Regions from separate parts of the Planococcus sp. PAMC 21323 genome, predicted to be linked through region 3. Evidence: riboswitches for the same ligand, from Rfam matches in the RefSeq annotation. Region 3 holds a riboswitch; each other region holds the start of a gene.
What was found. A riboswitch is a leader RNA that binds a small molecule or an ion and turns the genes downstream of it on or off. The one in region 3 is predicted to bind thiamine pyrophosphate.
Positions count from the first base shown of each region.

Region 1 (4,620 bases), 1.2 Mb from region 3:
CCTATTGCCTCTAATTGAGTTTGAACAGCTTGCTTTGACATGGGATAAATCGCGCTAACACCCAGTGTATTTTGAGCAGTGACTGCGGTAATTGCTGAAGTCCCGTAAACGCCCAGCTCTTGAAAAGTTTTCAAATCCGCTTGGATGCCCGCTCCTCCTCCAGAATCTGAACCCGCTATAGTTAAGGTTTGTGGTGTTTTCTTCATACCGTTTCCTCCTGTAAAGAAATTCGTTTTTGTACTTCTTCATCTGTCAGGCTCGCTAATTGATTTAGAAAAGCTAGTTGAAATTCTCCAGGTAAATGTGCTTTTTGACTTGCTTGTTCACCCGCAATTGCGTAATCGCGTAAAACATCACAGGCGATTTCCACCGTTTTTTTAGTAGACACAGCAAGTCCAGCCGCAACGGCACTACTTAATAAACACCCTGTTCCTGTAACAGATGTCATCACCGGATTTCCAAAAGGAATTTCACGGACAACTTCCCCATCCGTCACGATATCTACAGGCCCTGTGACCGCTATGACTAATTTAAGTTTTTTTGCAGTGGTCATAGCCAGATTTTTAACGTCTAGAGAGCCTTCTCCGGCATCAACACCTTTTGACTGCCATTGTTCACCAGCTATCGCTGCGAGCTCTCCTGCATTGCACCGAAGCACATTTACGTGTACAGACTCTAAAATTTCACGGACAGCTTTTATTCGAAAGTCACTGGCCCCTGCTCCAACAGGATCTAACACTACTGGAATGCCTAATTGGTTGGCTTTTTTGCCAGCAATCAACATACTTTTAAGCGATTCCGTATGGAGAGTTCCGATATTTAAAGACAAAGCTTGTGATAAAGCAGCTAGTTCCGCCACTTCTTCAGGTGCTTCTCCCATAATCGGAGAAGCACCTATTGCTAATAGGCCATTTGCTTGAAAATTCGACACTACATGATTGGTGATGCAATGAACAATCGGTGCTTTTGCTTTTATTTGATGGAACACGCTACACACCTACTTTATCTACAGCGTCAATCGCCCAGGTTTCTTTTCTCCACGCTTGGTCCCAAAAGTTTAATTCGTAATAACTGCTCTTTTGGAAATGGTCTTTTAGTTCTTTGCGTCGTGCTTCTGGTAATTCTTCCGCTAACCGATTCATCCGGTCAATTTGTTCGTTAACGAGTTCTCCAAATTCTTCGGACCCGTAAGTCTCAATCCAACGGTCATAAATCGGATGATCAGGTTTTGCATGTTTCAATCGCTCACCAATTTCGTAATACAACCAGTAACAAGGCAATATGGCTGCTAATACATCTGCTAGTTCCCCTGCAGATGCCCGGTACATGTGTGATACGTATGCGTAAGCAGTAGGAGAAGGTTCGAATTGGGACCAATCTTTTTCGGTCACGTCTAAAATTTTCATAAAGGATTGATGTAAAGACAGCTCAGCTGTGCTGGTATGTGAGGCGTGAATCGCAAAACGTTGTGTGGTTTCTAAATCTTTTGCTTTAGATGCACCCAGCGCCTGGATTTTCGCAAAATGCGATAAATAATAAGCGTCTTGCATGACATAAAAACGGAATATGTCGACCGGTAATGTCCCGTCTTCAATTCCCTTAACAAACGGATGATCAAAACTTGCCTGCCATAAGTGGTCACATTCTTTTCTTACTTCTTTACAAAAAGTCATTTCTCCATCTCCTTTTTTGTGCTTGTACACAAAATAAAAACACCGCTCCCCAGTGAAGGGAAGCGGCGTGTGCAGTCGATAAGAAAATAGCAGACGGTCCGCCACTTCCCTCCGCTGGTATGATCCAGATCAGGTTCAAAGGGTCCGAGCTTATGCTCGTCTCAGCCGATATCCGGCTCCCCTAGTGGTGTTTTTATTTATGTTTTCGACATCACTATATCATAGATTCTGATAATTCTATAGTCTTTACAAAGTTCTTTTTGGTATTTTTGGATAGAATTGCGTATACACATGACTAGCATGCTCTAAAATGTTACTTCATAAATACGGTAATATCATTTTCATTTTTCTCCACCAACTTTTCTACCAAGTTCATATAATCTTCCCCAAATTCCTCCATCCATTCGAGGTCACTAATATCTCCACTCCCTAATTTCTCCTCAAGATACGCATTGATGTAAGCATTTTGTTCGTTAATTTTTTTAGCGTATTGTGTTTGGAACTCCTCAGGTGACATATCTAGTTTTTTAGCTTGAGCTATAGCATATGCACGTACTTGCTTACTGCCGTCATCTTTTGTATTTTCAGGAGGAAGTTTTTCAAAATCATCATGGTTTTTTTCTCCCGTCAACTGAGCAGAAATATCAAGGTCCATTTCCTTTACCTCTTGTTTGATCAACTCTACTTGTATTGCTGAATCTAAATAATTTAATGCCGCATCATCAGGATATAGAAATCGTAAATCCCCTATTGTAATTTCGTGGTTGTTTACGATAGCGGCCACTTCATCGTCCTCGTATGTTGAAATTCCGCTACAACTAGCTAACATAGTCGATCCAAGTAAAACCGCTATGCACAGAATCTTTTTCAATCCCCCACTTCCTTTCCTAACGCATGATCAATAAACTTCTACTTATAGAGTTTATACGTTTTTAAGGTTCAGAAAGTTTCGTTAACTGAAAATAAGATCCTAATTTTTAACACAAAAAAACGCCCCTGAAAATTCAGGAACGCTTGAGTTTATTAAACTGTTACTTCTTTTTTATCTTTTTTAATTTGTTTGCTTCGTAATTGACCACAAGCAGCATCAATATCTGCACCTTGCTCGTGACGTACGCCACAGTTAATACCTTTTTTCTTTAATGCATCATAAAATGCACTGATTGCTTCTGGTGTACTTTGTTGATATTGATCGTGCTCATCAACTGAGTTGTATGGAATCAAGTTAACGTATGACAAGTGACGCTTATCTTCTAGCAATTTTGCTAATTGATGCGCTTCTTCCACATGGTCATTCACATCACGCAATAAAATATATTCAAACGTAATCCGACGGTTGGATTTCTCCAAGTAGTAATCGATAGAAGCCATTAACTTCTCGATTGGATACGCTTTGTTTATTTTCATAATACGTGTGCGTAATTCATTTGTTGGCGCGTGAATCGAAATTGCAAGGTTAACTTGCAAACCTTCGTCTGCGTAATCGTAAATTTTTGGTACAATCCCACTCGTTGATACAGTAATGTGGCGAGCTCCAATTGCTAAGCCTTTTTGAGAGTTGACAACGTTTAAGAAGCCCATCAAATTCGTATAGTTATCGAATGGTTCACCGATACCCATAACAACGATATGACTTACACGCTCGTCTTTTTGTTGTGCATCAAAATGCGCTTGTACTTGCATAATTTGCTCAACAATTTCGCCCGCGTTTAAATCGCGGCTCTTTTTCAATAGTCCGCTGGCACAGAAACTACAGCCAATGTTACAACCAACTTGAGTGGTTACACATACAGAATTTCCGTATTTAAAACGCATCAATACCGTTTCAATCAAGTTGCCATCTTGCATTTGGAAAAGAAACTTAATCGTTCCGTCTGCAGATTCTTGTTTAACCGTTTCTTTTAACGTACGAATCAAAAAATTGTCTTCAAGCAGTTGAATGCATTCTTTCGAAAGGTTATTCATTTCCGCAAATTCAGTGACACGTTTAATATACAACCAATCCCATACCTGCTCCGCACGGTATTTTTTCTGGCCATTTTCTAAAAACCATTCTTTTAACTGGTCTATCGTTAATCCATAGATGGAATTTTTCATTTTAGAACCCTCATTTCAAATTTCACAATTGCTTATTATAATACTAAAAATAACGCTTGACAACAACTATTTTTGTTTAGACAGAAAAATCTGATTAAAAAACCGAGTTATATCAGGGGTTTAAGAATTGGCTTGGGTAAAAAGAAACGAATCTTCTAAGCTCAATTTCCTATTCAAGGAGGTGGAAATGAAAAAACCAGGCGCTTTTCGCGGACCTGGTTTTAGTGGATTATAAATTTATTGAACTCCACGGGTGCTCCCGCTTTTCTTGTCTAGCTCCGACTCTCAGATTCTAGGGTCATAAGCCACTCTAGCTGTGCGGCTGGAAACACGCCGCTGCGCCAGAGCGTCTTATGCCCGTCGAATCTACACGAGAGTCTCCGCTTTTCTTGTCTAGCTCCGACTCTCAGATTCTAGGGTCATAAGCCACTCTAGCTGTGCGGCTGGAAATACGCCGCTGCGCCAGAGCGTCTTATGCCCGTCGAATCTACACGAGAGTCTCCGCTTTTCTTTATACTAATTGCTCTTTTTTCTGTAGCATGGTACCGTTTTTCGCTAAGTCTGCATGCCACGAAAATGCTTTTTCTAATACATGTGGTGTTTGTCCGCCACGTGTTAGCGCTTCTTCATAATACTCGCGAAGTTGAGCGCGGTACATCGGATGTACACAATTAGTCAATATCACTTCTACACGTTCACGCGGTGCAAGTCCACGAAGATCGGCATAGCCTTGTTCTGTCACAACTACATCGACATCGTGTTCCGTGTGATCTACATGCGAAACAAAAGGGACAACACTTGAAATGTTGCCATCTTTCGCAATTGATTTCGTCACAAAAATCGCCAATCG
Region 1 is NZ_CP009129.1:2,815,845-2,820,464, forward strand. Features, by position in the region: gene thiD (bifunctional hydroxymethylpyrimidine kinase/phosphomethylpyrimidine kinase) at 1-206, opposite strand, end outside; gene thiM (hydroxyethylthiazole kinase) at 203-988, opposite strand; gene tenA (thiaminase II) at 990-1,673, opposite strand; TPP riboswitch at 1,763-1,866, opposite strand; gene PLANO_RS13900 (hypothetical protein) at 1,987-2,544, opposite strand; gene rlmN (dual-specificity RNA methyltransferase RlmN) at 2,697-3,770, opposite strand; gene PLANO_RS13910 (succinyl-CoA:acetate CoA-transferase ScpC) at 4,282-4,620, opposite strand, start outside.
Region 1: it holds a riboswitch for thiamine pyrophosphate, as region 3 does, so the genes downstream of both, tenA (thiaminase II) here and thiT (energy-coupled thiamine transporter ThiT) in region 3, are expected to answer to the same signal.

Region 2 (4,620 bases), 830 kb from region 3:
CGATAGTGGTGCCAGCAATTGCTTATTCTTGATTGTGACAGATAATTGCTCAACAGTTAAAGCTGTTTGTGGTTGAATTGCAGTTAAACGATCTGGAAATAAAATCGGTTGTTTTATTGTGAATAGATGATCTTCTTTGATAGATCCGTTTTCATTTAATTGGATTTCTCGGTCGAAAAAGTGACCCCAACTATCTAACCGATGTTCAACTGTAACGATAGTTAACTGAGTTTTAATCTGCAATTCTGTAAGCCAATCTACAAATTGTTTAGCTGTATATGGATCTAAATGCGACAAAGGTTCATCGAGTAACAACACTTCGGGGTCCATAATAAGCGCACAAGCTGTTGCAACCCGCTGTTTAATTCCTCCTGATAAAGATTGGATAATTGTGTGCCGTAAATGAGTAAGTCCAGTCAATTCCAGCACTGATTCGATTCGCGCATCCATATCGCCAAAAGGAACTTGCAAGTTTTCTAAAGTAAAAGCAAGTTCATCTTCAACGGTTGGCATGCAAAACTGAGAATCGGGATCCTGAAAAACCGTTGCAACGCGGTGATTGATCTCGCCAGGTGCATAATTTGTTGCTGATTTACCGAAGAGAAGGATGTCTCCATCTACTATGCCGTCACAATTATTGGGATACAAACGATTTAATAAATATATGAGGGTGCTTTTACCGCAACCACTTGCACCAGAAATGACGAGTTTTTCACCTTTAAATACGGTGAAAGAGATGTCTTTTAATGTTGCCATTTGATCTTCTGGAAATCGAAACGACAAATTGTTTAAAGAGAAAATCTCTTTACGCATTCACATCACCTTTATTCGAACGTGCAATGGCATATCCTCGCAAAGAACCTGTCGCAAGTAGAGCATCTCCGATATACTTACCACCGATTCCTGCGATGATGGCACCACTTAGCACGCGTATAGTAAACATTAATGCAACAAATGATGGATCAAGTGCAGCATAGCCTGAAACAAAGTAACCATATATAAAACTAAAAACCGCTGAACCGATACCTGCAAGCATCAATACCAAAATATTAAAATGTTTGTAGCCAGTTAATGCAAATGCTGCTTCTGCGCCAAGTCCTTGAACGACACCGGTTAAAATTAAGCGAGGTCCTACAGCGTTGCCAATTAACACTTCGATGGCAGCTGCCATGGTTTCTGATAGAAAAGCTGCGCCGGGTTTGCGGATGATGTACATGCAAATAATTGAAACGATAAACCAAATGCCAAACATCCATTCATATGCAAGTGGTCCAATAATCGCTGCCCAAATATTGGCAGCGTGAACAAATAATAAATAAACAATGCCAAAAACAACGGCAAATAACGACATTAAAACAACTTCTTTTAATTTCCACGTTTTAAGCATATTAAGCACCTCCATGAGATGGGCTATTAATGCTCATCGATACGGTCATGACTAAATGGCGGTGATCCTCTGATCGTGCATTTGTAAATGCATCTTCATAAAAAGCAAAGACGTCGTGAATATCACCATGAATGCCACTCGCATAATGCATCGAGTCGTTAAAAACGCCTAACTGTTTAGCACGGTCCACTTCGCGGTAAATCACGGCCATATAATCAGGGTTGTTCATTGGGTACAGCGCAAATTGCGAAGAAACGTATTGTTTTGTGTCGTCGGTGTTCAATAACATATCGTCTTTTTCTAAAAAGACATCACCTGACGAATCACCCGGACAGCCGATTGAAAAGGTACCAGATAAGGCGACGTGTTCGCCAGTTTTTGCTGCATGTAAGGCTAGAGCTTTAGCAACGTTAAAAACGTGAATTTGTTTGCCACGAATAACAGTTGAGACATCATCTGTATGCATCCATACGTTTGAAGTGTCTGTTTCGTTTAAAGCTCCTTTTATTACGCTAATAAAATCTCCTGTCATCGGATGTAACGAAAAACGAAATCCGACGATTGGGCTAGTGCCGCATTGCAATGGTTCCATGTAAAACTCCTCCTTAAAAATGTGCACAAAAAAGACCGCATCCGTGAAGATGCAGCCATAATCTACAAATAATCAAAAAAGGAATTATTTCAGAAATGCGCCGCACTTCCTCACGCAGGTATTATCCTGATCGAGTTTTGAGGGATCGAAGCTTGCGCTTGCATCTCAGCCAAAGTGGGCACCCCTAGTGCAGAAAACGGTATGCGGTTTTTGTGTTCGGGTTGTTCCCGATGAGTTTAGTGTAGAGGAAGTGGAGAGGGATGTAAAGAGTGAGTCAGAAAAATATCCAGAGTGTAGAAGATTGAATGGGGTCTGGAAACGCTTCGGCCGCTTTGGGCATGGCTCTCGCACTAAGCCTGGAAATGCATCTGTCTTAGTGGTTCGCCTAGCCCATGGACGCGCCAGCGCTAAGAGAGTTACTAGGAGAAACGTCGGTTCAGTCCAAATAATATTATATGATGAAAGTGAAGTAAATATAAAAAATGGGAAGTGAAAGTTTGGGTTTCACTTCTCATTTTTATTAGTTTTTGTGTAATTTAACCATTAGTTTTACTACTAGCTTGCAAAGTGCTTCGAACAATAGCAGGCCGCGTTAATGAAAATAGAGCGCAGCCAAGTGCAATAAGAACAATAATGGCGCCGACATAAGGCATGCTTGAAACTGAACCAGTTTGTGATAATGCGATACCACCGATTGCAGAACCTAGAGCAATTCCAACTTGGAGAGCTGAGTTATTAAAACTTTGCTGAACATCTGAAGTTGCTGGGTCTATTTCGATTAAATAGCTTTGCTGAGGCGGAGCTAAACTCCAGCTAAGTGCTGCCCATATAACCATAACTGGTAAGAATACGACTAATGAAAACGTGCTGAGTGGTAGTAAAAATAATGAAACGGCGAAGGCTGAAATAACGATGATAATACTTTTTTTCGAACCTATCCAATCTGATAACGCGCCACCGATCGCGCCACCGCTAACTGCTGCAATACCAAACAATAAATAACAAACACTAACCCAGAAGGAGTTTAAGTTAAGAATGGTTTCAAGAAATGGTGTGAAATAAGCATAGACTGTGTAATGTCCCGCAAGCATAAACATTGTTGCGAGGTGGGCAGTTCCGATTTTTGCACTAGCAACGGCTCTGAGTTGTTGCTTTAATGGTACTGCTGTACCTCCTGGAATTGGTTGTATATAGAGCGCAATCAATACCATCGAACCGATCGAAAGTAATGCGATGCCAAGGAAAATAACACGCCATCCGAACAAGTCTGAAATGACAATACCAATTGGCACGCCAAGAACGAGTGAAGAACTGATACCCATGAAGATGAAGCCAATTGCTTTGGCACGGTAAGGAGGCTCAACAATTTTTGCCACAATAGTAAGCGATAATACAACGATAAGTGCAGTGCTTGCAGCGGTTAAAACACGTGAAATCATCATCCAGGTAAAATCAGGACTAAAATAAGTCATGATGTTTCCGAGGAAAAAAATGAACATCGCAATCAAGTACACTTTTTTACGTTCAAATTTGCTAGTCGCAACAAGCAAGATAGGACCTGCAATGGCAATAATCATCGCAAAAACGGTAATTAACTGACCAGCTGAGCTTAGAGATACATCAAACTCTGCAGCGATTGTCGGCAAAATTCCTCCGATAATTAGTTCGACAAGTCCCACAGCAACTGTGGATAAAGCTAAAATATACACTTTTAAATTCATTGCTTTTAACGCTTCCTCTCTTCTTTGCATTTGTAATAGATTTAAGGTTTGTTAAAAACACAAAAAAATCCTGATTACAAAAAACGAACAAATCGTTTTCTGTAATCAGGATTTTGAGGTTCCTGGTAGAGACCCCTAAGCCATATTCTTAGGGTTATACAGATGCATATAGTTTATTTCTTAGGAAATCTTACTATAAACAAAGTTTTTCTGCAAGTGCGGTAGAGCATTAGTATCAATACTGTTGTAAAATATTAGTAATGTTAAAAACTTGGATTTAAAAAGTGGTATTAATCGGATAAGGAGGATAGCGATGCCAGAAGGTTGGAAGTTAAAAGAGGGAGCAGCTACTTATAGTTCTGTTTCAGACGATGAGGTATGGGCTGTATGCATGAAAGTATTGTCTACTCAGTCGGTTAAAACAACTTCTTATAAGTACGCATTGTTGAGAGCTATTCTCGAAAACCTTTATAAAACGAATGATAATCTAGAGTTAAACTTTAGCCAAATAGCAGAGTCTTTTGCCAGGTTGTACTGGAATTTAGTTGTTCGAAATGGCTATTCTCAAGGGCATCAAACGAGTATTGAGAAGGTGTTAATGGAATTCGAACTTGAGTTTTCTATTCCAGAAGGGGTTTCTTTTGACGGGTTACAAAAAAAGCAACAAGAAGAATTGATTCGTCGTATAGAAATTAGTATTTTACGTAAATATGTTGTAGGTGCGCTGTACGAGGATACGAATGGAGTATTATACGGTTTTTCTAAAAAAAGTCGTTTAATAGGTTTGACTCCAGCAAGCTATGAGTTTTTACTGAAATACCAAACAACTCTTTTTAAACTAATCAATTATGAATTGGCAAAGTTTTTAGAAAAGAAAAATCCGGATCTAACTCAAGGCATGTTACTGCATGAAATTGAAA
Region 2 is NZ_CP009129.1:1,618,560-1,623,179, reverse strand. Features, by position in the region: gene PLANO_RS08180 (ABC transporter ATP-binding protein) at 1-813, opposite strand, end outside; gene PLANO_RS08175 (ECF transporter S component) at 806-1,387, opposite strand; gene PLANO_RS08170 (YkoF family thiamine/hydroxymethylpyrimidine-binding protein) at 1,389-1,979, opposite strand; TPP riboswitch at 2,070-2,175, opposite strand; gene PLANO_RS08160 (MFS transporter) at 2,516-3,700, opposite strand; purine riboswitch at 3,783-3,882, opposite strand; gene PLANO_RS08155 (HNH endonuclease domain-containing protein) at 4,014-4,620, shown strand, end outside.
Region 2: it holds a riboswitch for thiamine pyrophosphate, as region 3 does, so the genes downstream of both, PLANO_RS08170 (YkoF family thiamine/hydroxymethylpyrimidine-binding protein) here and thiT (energy-coupled thiamine transporter ThiT) in region 3, are expected to answer to the same signal.

Region 3 (4,620 bases):
CGCGAGAAATAGACAGTGGTTACACAGATTTAATCTCGCAAGAACTTATGCGTAATCAGTCGGTTGCATTCTATTCCAAGAATCTTGCATTTCCAGGTTTCACAACAACTGATGTGCTAGCCAGCATCAAAACAGATGAGTCAGCGAAAATGTTAGCAACTGCAAATCTTATTACCATATCAGCAGGCGCAAATGACTTATTGCGCTTAGTACAAAATGATCCGACGCAAGGGTCTTTGTCTTTCCAGCAACGTCAAGTAGATTTTGCTCTTAATGAGGCACGAAAGAATATGGAATCTATCTTAACAGAGCTTTCAGAGCAATCGCCAAATGCCGCTGTTTATGTAATGGGATATTATTTTGCTTATCCACATGTCCGTGAGACGCAGAAAAATGGAACGGGCAAGCAACTGGATCGACTAAATGAAATCTTAAAGCAAACAGCTGAAAAAGCAGGAGCTGTTTTTGTTTCGGTAGATGAATCTTTCGGTGATGATGCTGAAAGCAAAATCCCGAACCCTGCTGATGTTCATCCGAATCTAATTGGTTATCAGACGATGGCAAATGCATTCTTCAACGAATACCAAGAGGCATGGAGCGTAGAGGATTTTGAGTTACCACCGCCAAATCCATTGTCTTTTGAAGAAATTATGGAAGCAGAAGACCAAGAAAGTCCAGAGAGTCAAGAGAGTCGTGATGCTGAAAAAACAGCACAAAGGCCATCAGATCGAAGTGAAAATAATTATTTGGCATTGAGAGAAATGTTGCCTTATAGTTAACAACCTCAATTTAACTTTAAACATGAAAAAGCGGTCCGGTAAACATACCGGACCGCTTTAATATTAGCGTTTTTTACTACGAGTAGTAGATTGTGTTGACGTAGTTTGCGTTGTTTTGCCTTGTTTTCTTTTGTTTAATACTTTACGAATTATCGGATATGCGATAGGTCCGTATTTAATAGCGGATTTTAATAATCTTCCTAGAGCCATTTAAATCTCTCCATTCATAAGCTTGATATTCTTTAGTTCCCCAAATGTAGTAGAAGCAAACCTATTTAGTATTTTGTGCGTGAGATAGCAAAATATTTTTATAAGCATGAACACTTGAAATCAATACATACTCAGCATTGCCATGCCAGTCATCTCCTGTTGGACCAAATTCAATCGCTCCTTTTCCACCATTTATCGCAGCATAATAACGTGTATCAGCAGCCCCATGCTGACCAAATAAAATTGCTTCTTGATCGGTTGTTGAGAAAATTGCTTTTTGTAAGCTTTGAATATATGGATTTTCTTTTGGTGTTGTTAATGCAGGCGTAGAACCCGAAGCTTTGTATTCCATATCTACTCCAACTGTGTCGGCCACACCGGCTAATTGGCGGACAATTTCATCTTTATCTTGTCCTGGCATAAAGCGAATGTCATATGACATTTCACAAATTGCAGGGACTACATTGTAACGATCACCTGCGTTTATAATAGGTAAGTTTACAGAAGGTTGATCATAGTATTCAGTTGACTCTTTTCGGAAAGGTAAGTCCGCAATCCCTTGATGAAATTTCATAGCGGATTCAATGGCATTAATACCTTCCCAAGGCCGGCTACCATGAGCAGGTTGCCCTTTAAAAGTCATGTCCATTCGCAGAATACCTTTAGATTGCAAACCAATTTTTAATCCAGTTGGTTCTCCACAAATAACAAAATCACCATGGTAGCCTTGTTCAACTAACCATTTTGAAGTGTTTCGTCCACCAATTTCTTCGTCTGTCACGATATGTAATTGTACGTTACACGTTAATTTTGAACCATCGAGTTCGACAAAAGCTTGCATCATTGCGGCGACACCAGCTTTCATATCAGCAGAGCCTCGTCCATATAAACGATCCTGTTCTTCTACCGGTAAAAATTGATCTTCGTTACCCGGCACAACATCCACATGTCCATTCCATACAATTGTTTCAGTGCCTTGACCTTTAGCTGCGGTCAACATTAGATACCCATTGTTGTCATGTATGGTAACATCTGCACCTTTATCTTTTAGCCAGTCTGCACAAAATTGCAGAGCCTCGTTTGCGCCTTCTTTCGTATCGCTTTGAATTTTAATCAGATTTTTTAATAGTTCAATCATTATTTAATCGGCAGACCTAAAACCCGGCTGCCTTCACCACCTTTCGACTTTTGTTTCTAATCCTTACTTTACCCTACGAATGCATGTTAAAACAGCCTTGCTAAAAAGTAGCTGCTTGTGTACAATACAAATGAAAGTCAACTATTTGTATACACCACAAGGGGAGCTTTAGCTGAGAGTGAACATCCGTTCTTACCCTTTGAACCTGTAAGTTAACACTTGCGCAGGGATGTGGATAGAAACCGGCCCTTACAACGGCGCCAGGCTCTGTCCTGGCGTCGTTTTTAATATGGTTTTATTCACGGCCCTTCTGGTGATGTGCACAACACATAAGGAGGAAGTCATGAGAAACAAAAAAGTATTATTAATGATGGAAATCGCAATTTTTGCAGCTCTTGGATTTGTTTTAGATTTTATATCGTTCAAGATGCCACAAGGTGGTTCAGTTAGTTTAGTAATGATTCCAATTGTCTTAATCGCTTTTAGAAGAGGAGTTGGAGCAGGTGTTTTAACTGGCCTATTGGTCGGCTTACTACAAATTGTTTCTGGCTTTATCTCAGTAACTCCTTTATCGTTTGGTTTTGTTGTTATGCAAGTGATATTAGATTATCTATTAGCATACGGCGTAGTAGGACTAGCTGGCGTTATGCGTGCAAAATATTTGCACCATGCGGAATCGAAACAAACAAGAAAGATGCTTATCGCTATTGTGTCGGGTGTTCTCATAGCATCGGTATTGCGTTATATCGTACATGTAGTCACAGGAATACTGTTCTTCGGCATGTTTGCTGAAGGCAATGTGGTGATTTACTCTGCTGTTTACAATGCCACGTATATGATTCCTGTATTTTTACTTGCAGCCTTTGTGTGTTCAGCGCTTTTTGCAGCTGCTCCGAAATTGGTGAATGCAGAAGCTTAATAAGGAAAGGCTGTCTTCGGGCAGTCTTTTTTCTATTTATCGCAAGAAGAAATCCAAACAGGACGGAAGCCTCTGTTTTAATTTTGTGGTATAATTCTTGAATAGAAAAGCTTGAAAGAAGGGTATTTAATGATTGCAACTACTGAAAAAGATATTGAAATGTTAAAAAAAGCTGGCCAAATGGTCGCTGAAATTCGAGAAAAGATGAAAGCTGCAACAAAGGCTGGAGTCACTACAAAAGAAATTGATGAATTGGGCGGTAAATTATTTGCAGAACTTGGTGGCGTATCTGGACCGAAATCAGAATATGATTTTCCGGGATATACATGCATCAGCGTCAATGAAGAAGTGGCTCACGGCATTCCAGGGAATCGTGTAATCCGAGACGGAGATATCGTGAATATTGATGTTTCTGGTTCATACGAAGGATACTTTTCCGATACAGGAATTTCGTTTGTAGTCGGTGAAGGTCATGACGAGAAAGAAAAAATTTGTGCCGCAGCAGCATCTGCTTTTGATCGTGCAATGACGAAAGTTAAAGCAGGAGCAAAACTTAACCAAATTGGTAAAGCAGTTGAACGCGAAGCAAAAGAGCAAGGCTTGTTCGTGATCAAGAACTTGACGGGACATGGCATTGGTAAATCGCTTCACGAGGCCCCTCAGCATATTCTAAATTATTACGATGCCTGGGAAACAACGATATTAAAAGAAGGCATGGTACTAGCAGTAGAGCCTTTTATCTCTCAAAAATCAGAACATATTATTGAGTCAGGTGATGGCTGGACATTTATTACACCAGATCAATCGTTAGTTGCACAAATCGAGCATACCGTTCTTGTCACAAAAGGTGAGCCGATTTTGCTAACAAAATTGGACAACTAACCCATTTTATTACACCAATTAAAAAACCTGCGAACAACTCGATTATACGAGCTTGTCCGCAGGTTTTTAATTCATTAATGTTCGTTTTTTTATGAGCAAAATACCTGTTAAAATTACACCACTTAAAAAAAGAGAAGCAGTTGTTACTAACATTTCATCAGTTCCATGTTTGATAGCAATTCCGATAAATGCCCAAATAAAGACTAAAGCAAAAGGAATGTCCATATGATGAAAGCGAATATGCAAAGCAAGTGCGGTGGCGACAGTTAACATAATGACTGTCCATAATTGATCACTCAAACCCCAGCCACTCCAATTATAATAAGTTAAAACGAAACTGATATTGGCAATAGTTGCTACGCTGATCCATCCTAAATTAATCGAAATTGGTAGGCGCTCAGTTAACGATTTTTCTGAATTTCCATATTGTAAATATAGGAAGATCAAGGCAATTAAATAGCCTAGCATTGCAATGATTGATGAGGCAAAAAACTCGTAATGCCACAATAGTAGCCAACTGATATTAAAGACACAACTTAATGTGAACATCAGGGCAGTGGTATATGAAGGAGATTGTCCCTTACGTAAGCGCACCCAGAATGCAATGATCCAAACAGCTAACAAAAGATAGATGATGCCCCAAATTGAAAATACATAACCGGCAGGCGTAAACAGGACCGAAAGTCGATTAG
Region 3 is NZ_CP009129.1:792,089-796,708, forward strand. Features, by position in the region: gene PLANO_RS03905 (SGNH/GDSL hydrolase family protein) at 1-779, shown strand, start outside; gene PLANO_RS16055 (hypothetical protein) at 843-989, opposite strand; gene PLANO_RS03910 (M20 family metallopeptidase) at 1,051-2,127, opposite strand; TPP riboswitch at 2,277-2,374, shown strand; gene thiT (energy-coupled thiamine transporter ThiT) at 2,471-3,046, shown strand; gene map (type I methionyl aminopeptidase) at 3,176-3,928, shown strand; gene PLANO_RS03925 (V-type ATP synthase subunit I domain-containing protein) at 3,995-4,620, opposite strand, start outside.